Regions from separate parts of the Paenibacillus sp. TSA_86.1 genome, predicted to be linked through region 1. Evidence: predicted binding sites of a transcription regulator. Region 1 holds the regulator's gene; each other region holds the start of a gene.
What was found. Region 1 encodes Rex, which represses fermentation and respiration genes when NADH is low (regulators of the CRP and FNR family bind a similar motif). Its sites were predicted from a motif close to TTGTGAAATATTTCACAA; they were not measured.
Positions count from the first base shown of each region.

Region 1 (3,217 bases):
GTTCTATGGTGGATCAGATGTTTCCGCTTGCCGTTGAGGTCAAGGAAATGTGGGATCGGCTGAGCGATGCTCTGTTTAGTCTGTTGCCCGAACGGAGTGACGCTTCTCCAGGAGAAACGGGACAATTCTCGCTACGGATCAAAGCTTCACAGAAACCTGCGAAATGGCAGGATCTACAGGAACTGGAGAACCAGATTTATGTGACTTTGGGTGATTTGGTACGCAAAGGTGACAAGCTGTTGCTGGAAGTGAAAGAAGATCAGGACGATTATCAGTCCGACAGTCTGATTACGGATATCACCGGACTTTTGAAAGATCTGACGACGATGAAGGAGAATTTAAGGTTCTTCATGCGTATGGATGACGCCAAGACGGTGTACTGGATGGAGGCGAGCGGTCAGTTCCGCAGTAAGTCCCTTCAGTTGTATGCTGTTCCGGTAGATGTAAGTGCACAACTGAAGGAGATGTTTTTTGATAAAAAGAAAAGCGTTGTACTTACATCGGCTACGCTGTCGGTTGATAAGTCATTCCAGTTCATGATTGAGCAGCTGGGCTTGCAAGAGGCTGCGGATAATAATCGGCTTCTGACTTCGATGCTGCCTTCTCCGTTTAATTATCGGGAACAGGCATTGCTGGTGATCCCGCGTGATTTTCCAAGTCTGAAAGGCAGTGTAGGAGATGCACACTTTGTACAGATGCTGGTGCAGTCTCTTGCCGAGACGGCCATTGCAACACGAGGGCGCATGATGGTGCTGTTTACTTCCTATAAAATGCTTCGCCAGGTGTACGAACCCTTGAAGGAGGCCTTGTCCGGTAATGACATCTCACTCCTGGGCCAGGGTGTGGACAGCGGCAATCGCTCCAAGCTGACCCGCCGATTCCAGGATGCCAAAGCTGCCGTTCTGCTGGGTACGAGCAGTTTTTGGGAAGGTGTGGATATTCCGGGCGAAGCGCTGACCTGTCTTGCGATTGTGAGACTGCCTTTCCAGCCGCCTAACCATCCGCTTCTGGAAGCGAAGAGTGAGTTGCTGCAAGAACAGAAGAAGAATCCGTTTATGAAACTTTCTGTGCCACAGGCGGTCATTCGCTTCAAGCAAGGATTCGGCCGGCTTGTTCGAACGGGGAAGGATCGCGGTATCGTCATTGTGTATGATACACGAGTGATTGAGGCTTATTACGGCAAGTACTTCCTGTATTCACTGCCGGGACCCAAAATGGAGCATATGCTTACTGAACAGATGGTTCCGCGCATCGCTGAATGGCTGGATCGACCTGCGGGGAAGCAAAATTAACGATTTGTAAGCTATAACGTTGCATTGTACTTCACCATGGCGTTAAACTCGAAGGAGACTTCGAAAAGGCAGCGCATATATGAACTTATAATCCTAACAATACGGGCATTCTGTATGAGGAGTGATGCATGGATTTTGCATGTATACAGAATGCTCATCTTTTCAATATTTATTCTATTTTATCGTGGCAATGGTAAGGGGGAGCAAGAATGAAATCGGATAAAATTTCAGAAGCGGTAGTGCGGCGTCTGCCTGTATATTTACGTTATTTGAACGAGTTGGTTCAGCGTGAGGTGACAACGGTTTCCTCGCAGGAGCTTGGACAGCGGCTGGATCTGAACCCGGCTCAGATTCGCAAAGATTTGGCTTATTTCGGAGATTTTGGCCGCAAAGGGATCGGGTATGACGTCTCTTACTTGATAGAGAAGATTCGTCACATTCTAAAAATCGATCAGCAAATTAACGTGGCTCTGGTGGGAGCCGGTAATCTCGGACAAGCATTATCCAACTACAATGCATATCTGAAGGACAATATGAAGATTGTCGCTATTTTTGATGCCTTTGGACCGAAGATCGGCAGCAAAATTAACAGTCTGACGGTGCAACCGATGGAGGAGCTCGCGGAAGCTGTACAGAAAGATAACATTCGCATCGGTATCATTACAGTGCCGGACATAGAAGCGCAGAACGTTGCTGACCAGCTGATTGACTCGGGAATTGAGGCCATTTTGAATTTTGCACCGACGATTCTAAAAACACCTTCGCATGTTCGCATTCATCACGCTGATTTTACGACCGATTTGCTCAGTTTGGCTTATTACTTGGAAAACGGAAAGGAAGAAGAGCACGATGACAACAACGAATAGATGGGTGATTCAGAATGGTAAATTCGCTGTAAATGAAGGTGCAGACTGGAATGTGGTTCAGGGGTATATGGTCGTTGAGAACGACAAGATTGTGCATATTGGTGAGACGCTGCCGGATGGAGACGAGAACCTGACCAAAGTGGATGGAAAAGGATTGCTCTTCCTGCCGGGTCTGATCAATACGCATGGTCATGCGGCCATGTCACTGCTCCGGGGTCATGGAGATGATCTGGCACTGCAAGTATGGCTACAAGAAAAAATGTGGCCAATGGAAGCGAAGATGACTTCGGAAGACGTCTATTGGGGAGCATCCCTTTCCGTGCTTGAAATGCTGAAAGGCGGAACAACCGCTTTTCTGGATATGTATGACCACATGGATCAGGTAGCTAAAGTCGTTGAACAGTCCGGGGCAAGAGCGGCGCTGGCTCGCGGCGTAATTGGACTTTGCTCCGAAGAAGAGCAGATGCGTAAGCTGGAAGAGTCGGCTGCATTTGCACGTGAATGGAATGGACAAGCGGATGGACGCATCACAACCGTGATCTCCCCGCACGCACCTTACACATGCCCTTCAGATTACATAGAGAAGCTTGTACAGGTTGCACACGATTTAAATTTGCCACTTCACACTCATATGTCTGAGACCTTACGTGAAGTGGAGCAGAATGTGACCGATTACGGCCTGCGTCCTGTAGCGCATCTGGAGAAACATGGATTTTTCTCACGTCCTTCACTCGTAGCGCATGCTGTGCATCTGAACGATGAAGAGATCGAGATCTTGGCACGTCACGATGTCGCTGTATCTCATAATCCGGGTAGTAATTTGAAGCTTGCATCAGGTGTAGCCCGTGTTCCTGCTTTGTTGAAAGCAGGAGTTACCGTCTCTCTGGGAACAGACGGACCGGCAAGCAATAACAATCTGGATATGTTTGAGGAAATGAGACTTGCAGCTTTAATTCATAAAGGAGTATCCGGTGATCCAACCGCCGTGCCTGCTGGGGAAGCATTGCTTCTTGGAACAGCTTACGGTGCGAAGTCCATCTTCCTGAACGATACTGGAGC
Region 1 covers NZ_JBQZGE010000004.1:67,082-70,298, forward strand. The annotation lists gene dinG (ATP-dependent DNA helicase DinG) at 1-1,292, shown strand, start outside; gene ACUTVW_RS11590 (redox-sensing transcriptional repressor Rex) at 1,502-2,158, shown strand; gene ACUTVW_RS11595 (amidohydrolase) at 2,142-3,217, shown strand, end outside.

Region 2 (3,217 bases), on a different contig from region 1:
GAGGTAAAGCGATGATGGAACGCTTCCAGCCAGACTGTATTATCGCACTCGGCGGCGGATCACCAATGGATGCTGCCAAAGCGATGTGGTTGTTCTATGAATATCCAGACACCGATTTTAACAACTTGAAACAAAAATTCATGGATATTCGTAAACGGATCTACAAATATCCAAAACTTGGGGTCAAAGCGAAATTCGTAGCCATCCCGACAACATCCGGTACAGGTTCTGAAGTCACATCGTTTGCGGTAATTACGGATAAAGAGCATGGCAATACGAAATATCCACTGGCTGACTATGAATTGACACCAGACGTAGCCATTGTTGACCCCGAGTTTGTATACAGTTTACCAAAAACGGCAGTAGCGGATACCGGTATGGACGTATTGACTCACGCAATTGAAGCATATGTATCCGTCATGGCGAACGACTACACCGATGGTCTGGCAATTAAAGCGATCCAACTGGTGTTCCAATACCTGGAGCAATCGTCACTGCAAGGCGATAAACTGGCACGTGAGAAAATGCATAATGCTTCTACGATTGCCGGGATGGCCTTTGCCAACGCATTCCTGGGCATTAACCATAGCTTGGCGCACAAATGGGGCGGTCAGTACCATACTGCACATGGACGCACCAATGCCATTCTGTTGCCACACGTCATTCGTTACAACGCGAAAAAACCGACGAAATTTGCATCGTTCCCGAAATATTCGCACTTTGTAGCGGATGAGCGGTACGCCGAAATTGCTCGCATTCTCGGATTACCAGCACGTACAACGGAAGAAGGCGTGAATAGCTTAATCAAAGCCATTCGGGATCTCAACAAAAAACTGGGCATCGAAGAATCATTCCAGGAAATCGGATTTGACGCGAAAGATTTCGAATCACGTGTAGACTACTTGGCAGACCGTGCCTTCGAAGACCAATGTACAACAGCGAATCCAAAACTACCGCTGGTAACAGAGCTGGCCGATGTGTACCGCAACGCTTTCTACGGCAAGTTTGAATAACAAGCAGCATAAATAATAAATAAACCATATCAGGTTGAGGCAATAGATTCAGGGGTTCCCCACATTGGGGAGCCCCGATTGCCGTATAGTTGCATAGCCGAAGGAAAGAACAGCGTGAGGAAAGGAGGTGAGAAAGAGAGGAAGTGAGTAACGGGCAGAAAAACGGAGAGGCGAAGCGCCCGTTTTTCAGGAACCTCTTTTCAGCACTTGTCCACTTCAAGTGTAACGGAGTAACAAGCCTGCCGAGACAGTACAAACTTTAAAGTGCAGTGTACTCAGCAGAGTGGGCAGAAAAACGGAGAAGCGAAGCGTCCGTTTTTCAGGAACCTATCTCAAGCCCTTGGTTGCTCCGGGCGTAGCGCAGCAATGGTTCCCCAAAACGGTAGGAACAAAGGGGACGGTGGCTGTTTGCGCAATAGAGGTTCACACGATAACGGAGCGGGCAGGACAGACGGAAGAAGCGGAGCGTTCGCATTTATCACCGGATTTTCACTTTGGAAAAGTGAATCGAAAAAATCCGGGGATAACGGCGATTTGAAGTTGTTCTGCCCGCGGAGTGGTCAAGTGTGAACAACCCTCGTATCGTGCAATAAGACAACATCCAAAGTTTGTGACAAAAATCACAGATGGTGTGACTCGCTCAACGTATACTGAAAATATAAGAAAAACATTCATTCCGCGGTTCCGGTCCCCGAGTAGAGAGAACGTGTTCCGGATCATGTGAAACAATTCACATAAATCGCGGCTTTGGACACACGATGATACGTCTATTGCAACAATATAATGTGTCCAGAAATCCAAAATAGCGGAGGGATTACGATGTCGGTGATCGAAAAAGATGTCAAACAACAAACAGGCTGGAGAAACTTTACCAAAGGAACATGGACCAAGACGGTTAATGTGAATGATTTTCTGGAACATAACCTTTCCCCGTACTATGGCGACGAGGCTTTCCTTGCAGATGCAACCCAAAATACCAAAGAATTATGGGATATTGTATCTGATCTGACCAAAAAAGAACGGGATAACGGTGGCGTGCTTGACGTTGATGTGAATACGCCAGCGACCATTACTTCCCATCAACCGGGTTATTTGGATCAAAGCAAAGAGCAGATTGTCGGGGTACAAACAGACGCTCCATTCAAACGTTCCATTCAACCATTCGGCGGAATTCGCATGATGATTGATGCTTGTGAAGCATATGGTTTCGAAATGCCTCAAGGTGTCATTGATATATTTACAAACATTCGTAAGACGCATAACCAAGGTGTATTCGATGCTTACACTTCCGATATGCGTGCAGCACGTAAAGCAGGTATTATCACAGGTCTGCCGGATGCTTACGGTCGTGGGCGGATCATCGGTGACTATCGCCGGGTTGCTCTGTATGGGGTAGACTTCCTGATTCGCAACAAAAAGGGTGAACTCAATGCACTGGAAGTAGACGTGATTGATGAAGATGTCATTCGTCTGCGCGAAGAGTTGTCCGAGCAGATTCGGGCACTGCAAGAATTAAAACAACTGGGTGAGATGCACGGTTTCGATATTTCATTGCCAGCAACAACGGCCAAAGAAGCATTCCAATGGTTGTACTTCGGCTACCTTGCAGCAATCAAAGAACAGAACGGTGCTGCGATGTCCCTTGGACGTGTGTCTTCATTCCTGGATATTTACATTGAGCGTGATTTGCAAGAAGGCATCCTGACAGAAGAACAGGCTCAAGAACTGGTTGACCACTTTGTTATGAAACTACGGATTGTCAAATTCCTGCGTACGCCGGATTACAACGAATTGTTCAGTGGTGACCCAACGTGGGTAACTGAATCCATCGGAGGAATGTCCGTTAACGGTGAAACACGCGTAACCAAAAACAGCTTCCGTTTCCTTCACACACTGCACAACTTGGGACCTGCACCGGAACCAAACTTGACTGTACTGTGGTCCACGAAGCTGCCTGAAGCCTTTAAAGATTATTGCAGTAAAGTATCGATTGAAACCAGCTCCATCCAGTATGAGAACGATGATCTGATGCGTCCGATTTACGGCGATGACTATGGTATTGCCTGCTGTGTATCTGCAATGAAGATCGGTAAACAAATGCAGTTCTTCGGCGCACGTGCCAACTTGGCAAAAGCATTGCTCTATGCAATCAACGGTGGACGTGACGAGAAATCGGGAGCACAGGTTGGTCCAGAGTATCCTGC
Region 2 covers NZ_JBQZGE010000012.1:68,572-71,788, forward strand. The annotation lists gene adhE (bifunctional acetaldehyde-CoA/alcohol dehydrogenase) at 1-1,013, shown strand, start outside; gene ACUTVW_RS20075 (hypothetical protein) at 1,297-1,551, shown strand; gene pflB (formate C-acetyltransferase) at 1,833-3,217, shown strand, end outside.
Region 2: pflB (formate C-acetyltransferase) is a predicted target of Rex. The motif match lies at 1,732-1,749, and genes of this name have one in related genera.

Region 3 (3,217 bases), on a different contig from region 1:
TCAGGCTCAAGGCGGCGGCGGTAAAGTAATGAACTTTGGTAAAAGTCGTGCTCGTCTCTACAACGAAGAGAAGAAGCGGGTTACATTTGAAGATGTAGCAGGTGCTGACGAGGAGAAACAGGAACTTGTTGAAGTCGTCGACTTCCTCAAGGACCCTCGGAAGTTCGCAGCCGTTGGTGCACGTATTCCGAAGGGCGTATTGCTTGTAGGTCCTCCGGGTACAGGTAAAACATTGCTCGCTCGTGCCGTAGCCGGTGAAGCGGGAGTTCCATTCTTCAGCATTTCCGGTTCTGACTTCGTCGAAATGTTTGTCGGTGTCGGTGCGTCACGTGTCCGTGACTTGTTCGAAAATGCGAAGAAAAATGCACCTTGTATCATCTTTATTGACGAGATTGATGCAGTGGGACGTCAGCGTGGTGCTGGTCTTGGTGGAGGTCACGATGAACGTGAACAAACCCTCAACCAGTTACTCGTTGAAATGGACGGATTCGGCGCAAACGAAGGTATTATCATCGTTGCCGCAACGAACCGTGCAGATATTCTGGACCCTGCGTTACTGCGTCCAGGACGTTTTGACCGTCAAATCACAGTAGACCGTCCAGATGTTAGAGGTCGTGAAGCTGTTCTGAAAGTACACTCTCGTAACAAACCACTCACGAAAGATGTGAGACTGGACATTATTGCGAAGCGTACAACAGGTTTCTCTGGCGCAGATCTGGAAAACTTGCTGAATGAAGCAGCATTGCTTGCAGCTCGTCGCAACAGAAAAGATATTTCCATGCGTGAAGTGGATGAGGCGATTGACCGCGTTATTGTTGGTACGGAGAAGAAAAGCCGTGTCATCAGTGATCGTGAGAAACGTATCGTCGCATATCACGAAGCAGGTCATACCATTGTAGGATACTTCCTGGAACATGCTGATATGGTACATAAAGTGACCATCATTCCGCGCGGTCGTGCGGGTGGATATGTAATCATGTTGCCAAAAGAAGATCGCATGCTCGTTACCAAACAGGAGTTGCTGGACAAAATAACGGGACTCCTTGGGGGTCGCGTGGCAGAGGAATTGTTTATCGGTGAGATTGGTACCGGTGCATACAGTGACTTCCAGCAAGCGACAAGTATCGTGCGCAGCATGGTTATGGAATACGGTATGAGTGAGAAACTGGGTCCAATGCAATTCGGAAGTTCGCAAGGACAGGTATTCCTTGGACGGGATATCGGTCATGAACAGAATTACTCGGATTCCATCGCATATGAGATCGACCAAGAGATGCAGCGTTTCATTAACGACTGTTATGAGAAGTGTAAAGCTCTCCTTACCAAACATACGAGAGAGATGCATCTGATCGCTGAAACATTGCTTGAGGTAGAAACATTGGAAATGGATCAGATCAAGCAATTGATCGAAACAGGTTCCCTTACACCTAAAGCAGAAGACGACAATTCAGGAGAAGGCACACCAAATGAAGGCGGCGAGCCAATCATTGATAATATCGGTGATGTTCGCGTACGCATTCAGGGCAAAGATGAAACTTCTGAGCCACCGGTTGGAGATATTCCGAATGAAACTCCTGACCTGGATAAGGGTAGCAATGATCCGAATGATGGTGGCACGAAGCCGACATCATAATAGGTAACATTGTCCGGTAATGCTACCGGAATGATAAGGGAGCCCTTGTGGCTCTCTTTTTTTTGTAACAATTATTCATTTGCAGGAGAAACAGATAATCGAGAGCTAGATGGCGAACCGGACAGTATAAGAGTGATACGGCGGGATATCCTGCCCTTTTTCATTTATTGACAGAGTCGTGAACGTTGTGTACATTAGTTGTTAAACCGCTTGTGATTCGTTTCACCAGCGAACATAACGACATAGGTTAGCCCATGAAACAGCGATTGACGCTGTCCCGATAAGGAGAGGATCACAGGTGGAAGCTCTGGCTTTAGAGCGCAAGGCTGAGATGAATCGTGAGCTGCGTGAGCGGCTGATGGAACTCAAGAAGGAACGCAATGCCATTATTCTTGCTCATTACTATCAACGTGACGAGGTACAGGAAGTCGCAGATTTCCGTGGGGACTCTTTCCTACTGGCCCAGAAAGCAGCTCAGACAGATGCAGATGTCATCGTATTCTGTGGTGTTCATTTTATGGGTGAAAGCGCTAAAATTCTGGCTCCGAACAAAACGGTGCTCATTCCTGATGAACGTGCAGGCTGTCCGATGGCGGATATGGTGAACGTGGACGGATTACGTAAACTCAAGGCACAGCATCCCAATGCTAAAGTTGTCACATACATTAATTCCTCGGCTGAGATCAAAGCAGAAACGGATATTTGCTGTACATCCGCTAACGCTGTTCGTGTAATCCAGTCTGTGGACTCCGATGAGATCATCTGGGTACCGGATAAAAATCTGGGGCATTATGTGCAGCAGCATACAGACAAAAAGATGATTATTTGGGAAGGTTACTGTAACACGCATGATATGCTGACCGTCAAAGATGTCGTTGAAATGAAGGCTAAATATCCGAATGCTGAGTTTGTGGTGCACCCGGAGTGTCGTCCTGAGGTTGTGGAGATGGGTGACTTTGTAGGTAGCACGACAGCGATCCTGGAGTATTGCAAGAAATCAACAACCAAGCAATTCATTGTAGGTACTGAAGATGGCACAGGATATCAGCTGCGTCTTGACAGCCCGGATAAACAATTCCATTTTGCAACCAAGTTCCTGGTATGTCCCAACATGAAGGTCAACAACCTGAAAAAGCTGGTTAAATGTCTGGAAACGATGAAACCGCAGATTTATGTCCCACCGGCTGTTGCTGAACAAGCCAGAGAATCACTAGAGCGTATGTTACTGGTGAAGTAATATACGTTACTCTTGCTCCGAGACAGGTGAATAAGATGATATCGCAATATATTTATGATTTTGATCTCTCTGCGCTGCCGATGGTGGAGACAGATGTACTGGTCATCGGTTCAGGCATTGCCGGTCTGTTCACGGCCATTAAGGCCAGTGAGCAGCATCGTGTACTGATGATTACGAAGAAGTCTTTGCTTGAGAGTAACACCAGATATGCGCAGGGGGGAATTGCGGCTGTTATCGCTGAAGATGATTCGCCTGCATACCACTTGCAGGACACTCTTGTTGCCGGAGCAGGCTTGTGCCGATCCGAGGCAGTTGAAGTATTGGTAAACGAAGGCCCGGACGGTGTC
Region 3 covers NZ_JBQZGE010000022.1:18,514-21,730, reverse strand. The annotation lists gene ftsH (ATP-dependent zinc metalloprotease FtsH) at 1-1,633, shown strand, start outside; gene nadA (quinolinate synthase NadA) at 1,932-2,870, shown strand; gene nadB (L-aspartate oxidase) at 2,906-3,217, shown strand, end outside.
Region 3: nadA (quinolinate synthase NadA) is a predicted target of Rex. The motif match lies at 1,844-1,861, and genes of this name have one in related genera.

Region 4 (3,217 bases), on a different contig from region 1:
ATATTAACCTGAAATGAATCGTAATTATTTGGAATTATGGCAAAATCAGACTCGGATTTTACACTGCGTTTACAAAATTGCACAAAAGTCGACACATAACCCAAAGCAATTTTTTATAAAAAGCGCCACTTTACGACAACACATCGTCAACATTCCATCATTATTTTCAGCGATTTCTTTCATTTCATCCTGCACAGATGATTCATCCGACTGTTCTGATATTTGTCTATTGTCTGTTATTGCTCTGCCAGCTTCACATGATCCGTAAATTGTGGATGGTTGGGTACGATGTTAATAAAGGTTTTTCCCGGTACAAGATTCATTTCACGTCCATCCTTCACAAAACGAATAATATCCCCTTTTTTTCTAACCCATTGCCCGCGAATCATCTTGCCCTTCTGAAACAACATTGCCTCACCGCCATAATCCAGATTGACAGATATTCTGCCTACTTCGTCGAGCACCTTATGGTCTGCCCCTGCAACAATAATATTCGCTGCACCAAGCTGATTACCGTTATCTTTATCCTTGTCTGGCTTCCCATTCACCAATCTCATATATCGTCCGCTAACTTCATCATAATCATACGTTACTTTATAACTATTTAATAAATAATGGATTTCAAACCGCTTGGCGTTCTCCCCCGTAGACGTGGCTCCTGCCTCGTCATACTTGTACACAGGAGATTGGAATTCATGACTGTACCCCTTCTTGCCTGCTCCTTCTCTGAGCTTGTCCACAGAGGTATATAGATTGTGAGGAGCTTTACGGTCTTTGGAACGCCAGAAGTAAGGCCCGCCATTCGAAATTTCATCCATATGCTGTTTACGCTGTTTTTGTAAAATCGAATAGGCTTCCGGACTACCTCCGGCATGAATAAGCAGCCCATCATAACTTTCACCCAGTTCGATAAGGTACGGGCGAATGCTGCGTATAGGGCCAACCGTCTCTGCTCCCCCTTCACTCTGGAAAATGGCAATGAAACGAGTAATGCCGCCTTCGGCAAGCACCTCAATAATAATGTCCGCTGCACTCAACCCCGATTGGGGACGTGCTGCTGGAGCATTATTGATCATCACTGCCAGCGGCCGCTGCGTAGACGCTTTCTCCACGGCTAGTCCCGTGAAAGGGGCCGTAAAGCCAGAATTAACAGGTTCCTCCACAGGCTTCTCTTCTTGAACGGGCGCAGGTGTGGGCTCCGGCTGGGGAATTTGGGCGACCTCTTTGTTCTGGCAAGCAGCAAGACTCATGGCAAGAAAGCAGATTGATGCTGCCGATACGGCTTTGCTCCAAAAAAAAGACTTCAATATAGGACCTCCTGAATGATTTGGCTGACTCTCATCTGTTTGTCATGTGATATTTCTCTCATACAGACAACCATCTCTCGTATTTCTTTCCATTTAATCACAACACTTCCGTTTTGTCTGCGCCTAGTAAGCCTTGTCTCTGCTCAAAAATCACTTTTGAATCATGAAATGAGCAAATAAATATGTCCTAAATGTGAACTTCTTAAACCTTACTTAAAATTTGAACTAGATTGTGATTTTAATCACAAACAAAAGCATCATCGGACTATACAATAAAGACATCAAAGGTGATCACTTAGAAAAACAAAAACAACACACACTAGATTCCATAAAAGGAGTGGTTTATATGTTTAGCTTCAATCAATGGCTTAGAGAAAACAAAGTGGCAATGTGGATTTTGACAGTACTTCGGGTGTATATCGGTTATGACTGGATGACTCACGGATGGAGCAAATTGACTGGCGGATTCCAAGCAGGAGGTTTCCTTGCAGGAGCACTTGAAAAAGCAACAGGCGATCATCCAGCCGTTCAAGCTTGGTGGGCAACGTTTCTTGAGAAATTCGCCATTCCGAATGCCGGATTATTCGACTTCGTGATCCCGCTCGGTGAATTCCTGGTAGGTTTGGGACTCCTCCTTGGATGCTTCACAACAGTTGCAGCACTGATGGCGATGGTCATGAACTTCGCGTTCCTCTTCTCGGGTACAGTAAGCACGAATGCTCAACTGGTTCTGCTCCAAATCTTCATCGTTGTCGCTGGTGCAAATGCTGGTAAAATCGGTCTGGATCATTGGGTGCTGCCTTACCTTCGCGGATTGTTCAATAAGGACAGAAGCATTCAGCCAACAGACACGCCAACCATCACACCCACTAAAAAAACAGCTTAATCATTAAAAGTATATAAGATATTCGGCCCCGCTTCCTCCCCTTGAAGCAGGGCTTTTTATTGCATTATTTTCATTCGTTTGTTCAGAACCTGACAACCACAACCTACAATCATCTGCTCTTATTCCCAGCCACTGCCGTCTTCAACCCATTGTGCATCCAAGGCTCTACACTTGCTCACTAGTAGAATCCCATATTATGATGGTTATAAAGTCAACAGAACAGAAGGAGTATCCCTATGCCTACGCAGCGCCGTCTCGAAACTGATGCCGATTTCCAGGAAGCCATGACCTTAAAACATAAAATCAGGGTATTCAAAGATAATCACCAGATCGACTCTGGCGGCATTATCATTCGTTTTGACGAGAAAACCGTTGTTGTTCAGTCCAGTGTCAGTGAACTGGCCTACCATTCACGTACCGAATGTGAGTTATTCGAACTTCGCAAATAGTCCTGTCATGAACACTAAAAAAAGGTTCCACGCAGTCAGCCAGCTGACCGCAGGAACCTTTTTGCTTATTTAAAATCATATTACTGTATTCTTCATTTCATTTGACCATGAATGACTTGCGCCATCTGAATCAGACGTATCTGTTCTTATCTGCTCCAAGTTATATGTCGCCACCAAACTGCCAGCAATTCAAACTTAATGTGCCGCAAGCATACGATTGAAACAAGCGCTTCGCTGTGCGAGACATATCCGCTGTGCCCATCGCGTAGAACAATGGTGCCAGATGTTCCATACCATAGGACGGAACTGCCGTCCGAGCATGAGGAGCTTTTTTTTCATACAGAAACAATTCTCTGGTATGCCACTGTTGCAGACGCTCAGCGAGCCAGTCATCGAACTCTACGGCCCAATCCTGGGGCTCGTCATCCTGTGCCAGCATTCTCAGATTATGCACCGTTCCCCCACTACCGATCATGAGCACATTATCATGTCTGAGCTGCTCCAGCATACGTCCAATATCATATTGTTCTTGCGGAGAACGCAGTGAATCCACCGATACGGCAATAACCGGGATG
Region 4 covers NZ_JBQZGE010000009.1:47,299-50,515, reverse strand. The annotation lists gene ACUTVW_RS17620 (DUF3048 domain-containing protein) at 237-1,307, opposite strand; gene ACUTVW_RS17615 (DoxX family membrane protein) at 1,654-2,193, shown strand; gene ACUTVW_RS17610 (hypothetical protein) at 2,430-2,642, shown strand; gene ACUTVW_RS17605 (DODA-type extradiol aromatic ring-opening family dioxygenase) at 2,803-3,217, opposite strand, start outside.
Region 4: ACUTVW_RS17615 (DoxX family membrane protein) is a predicted target of Rex. The motif match lies at 1,538-1,555, and genes of this name have one in related genera.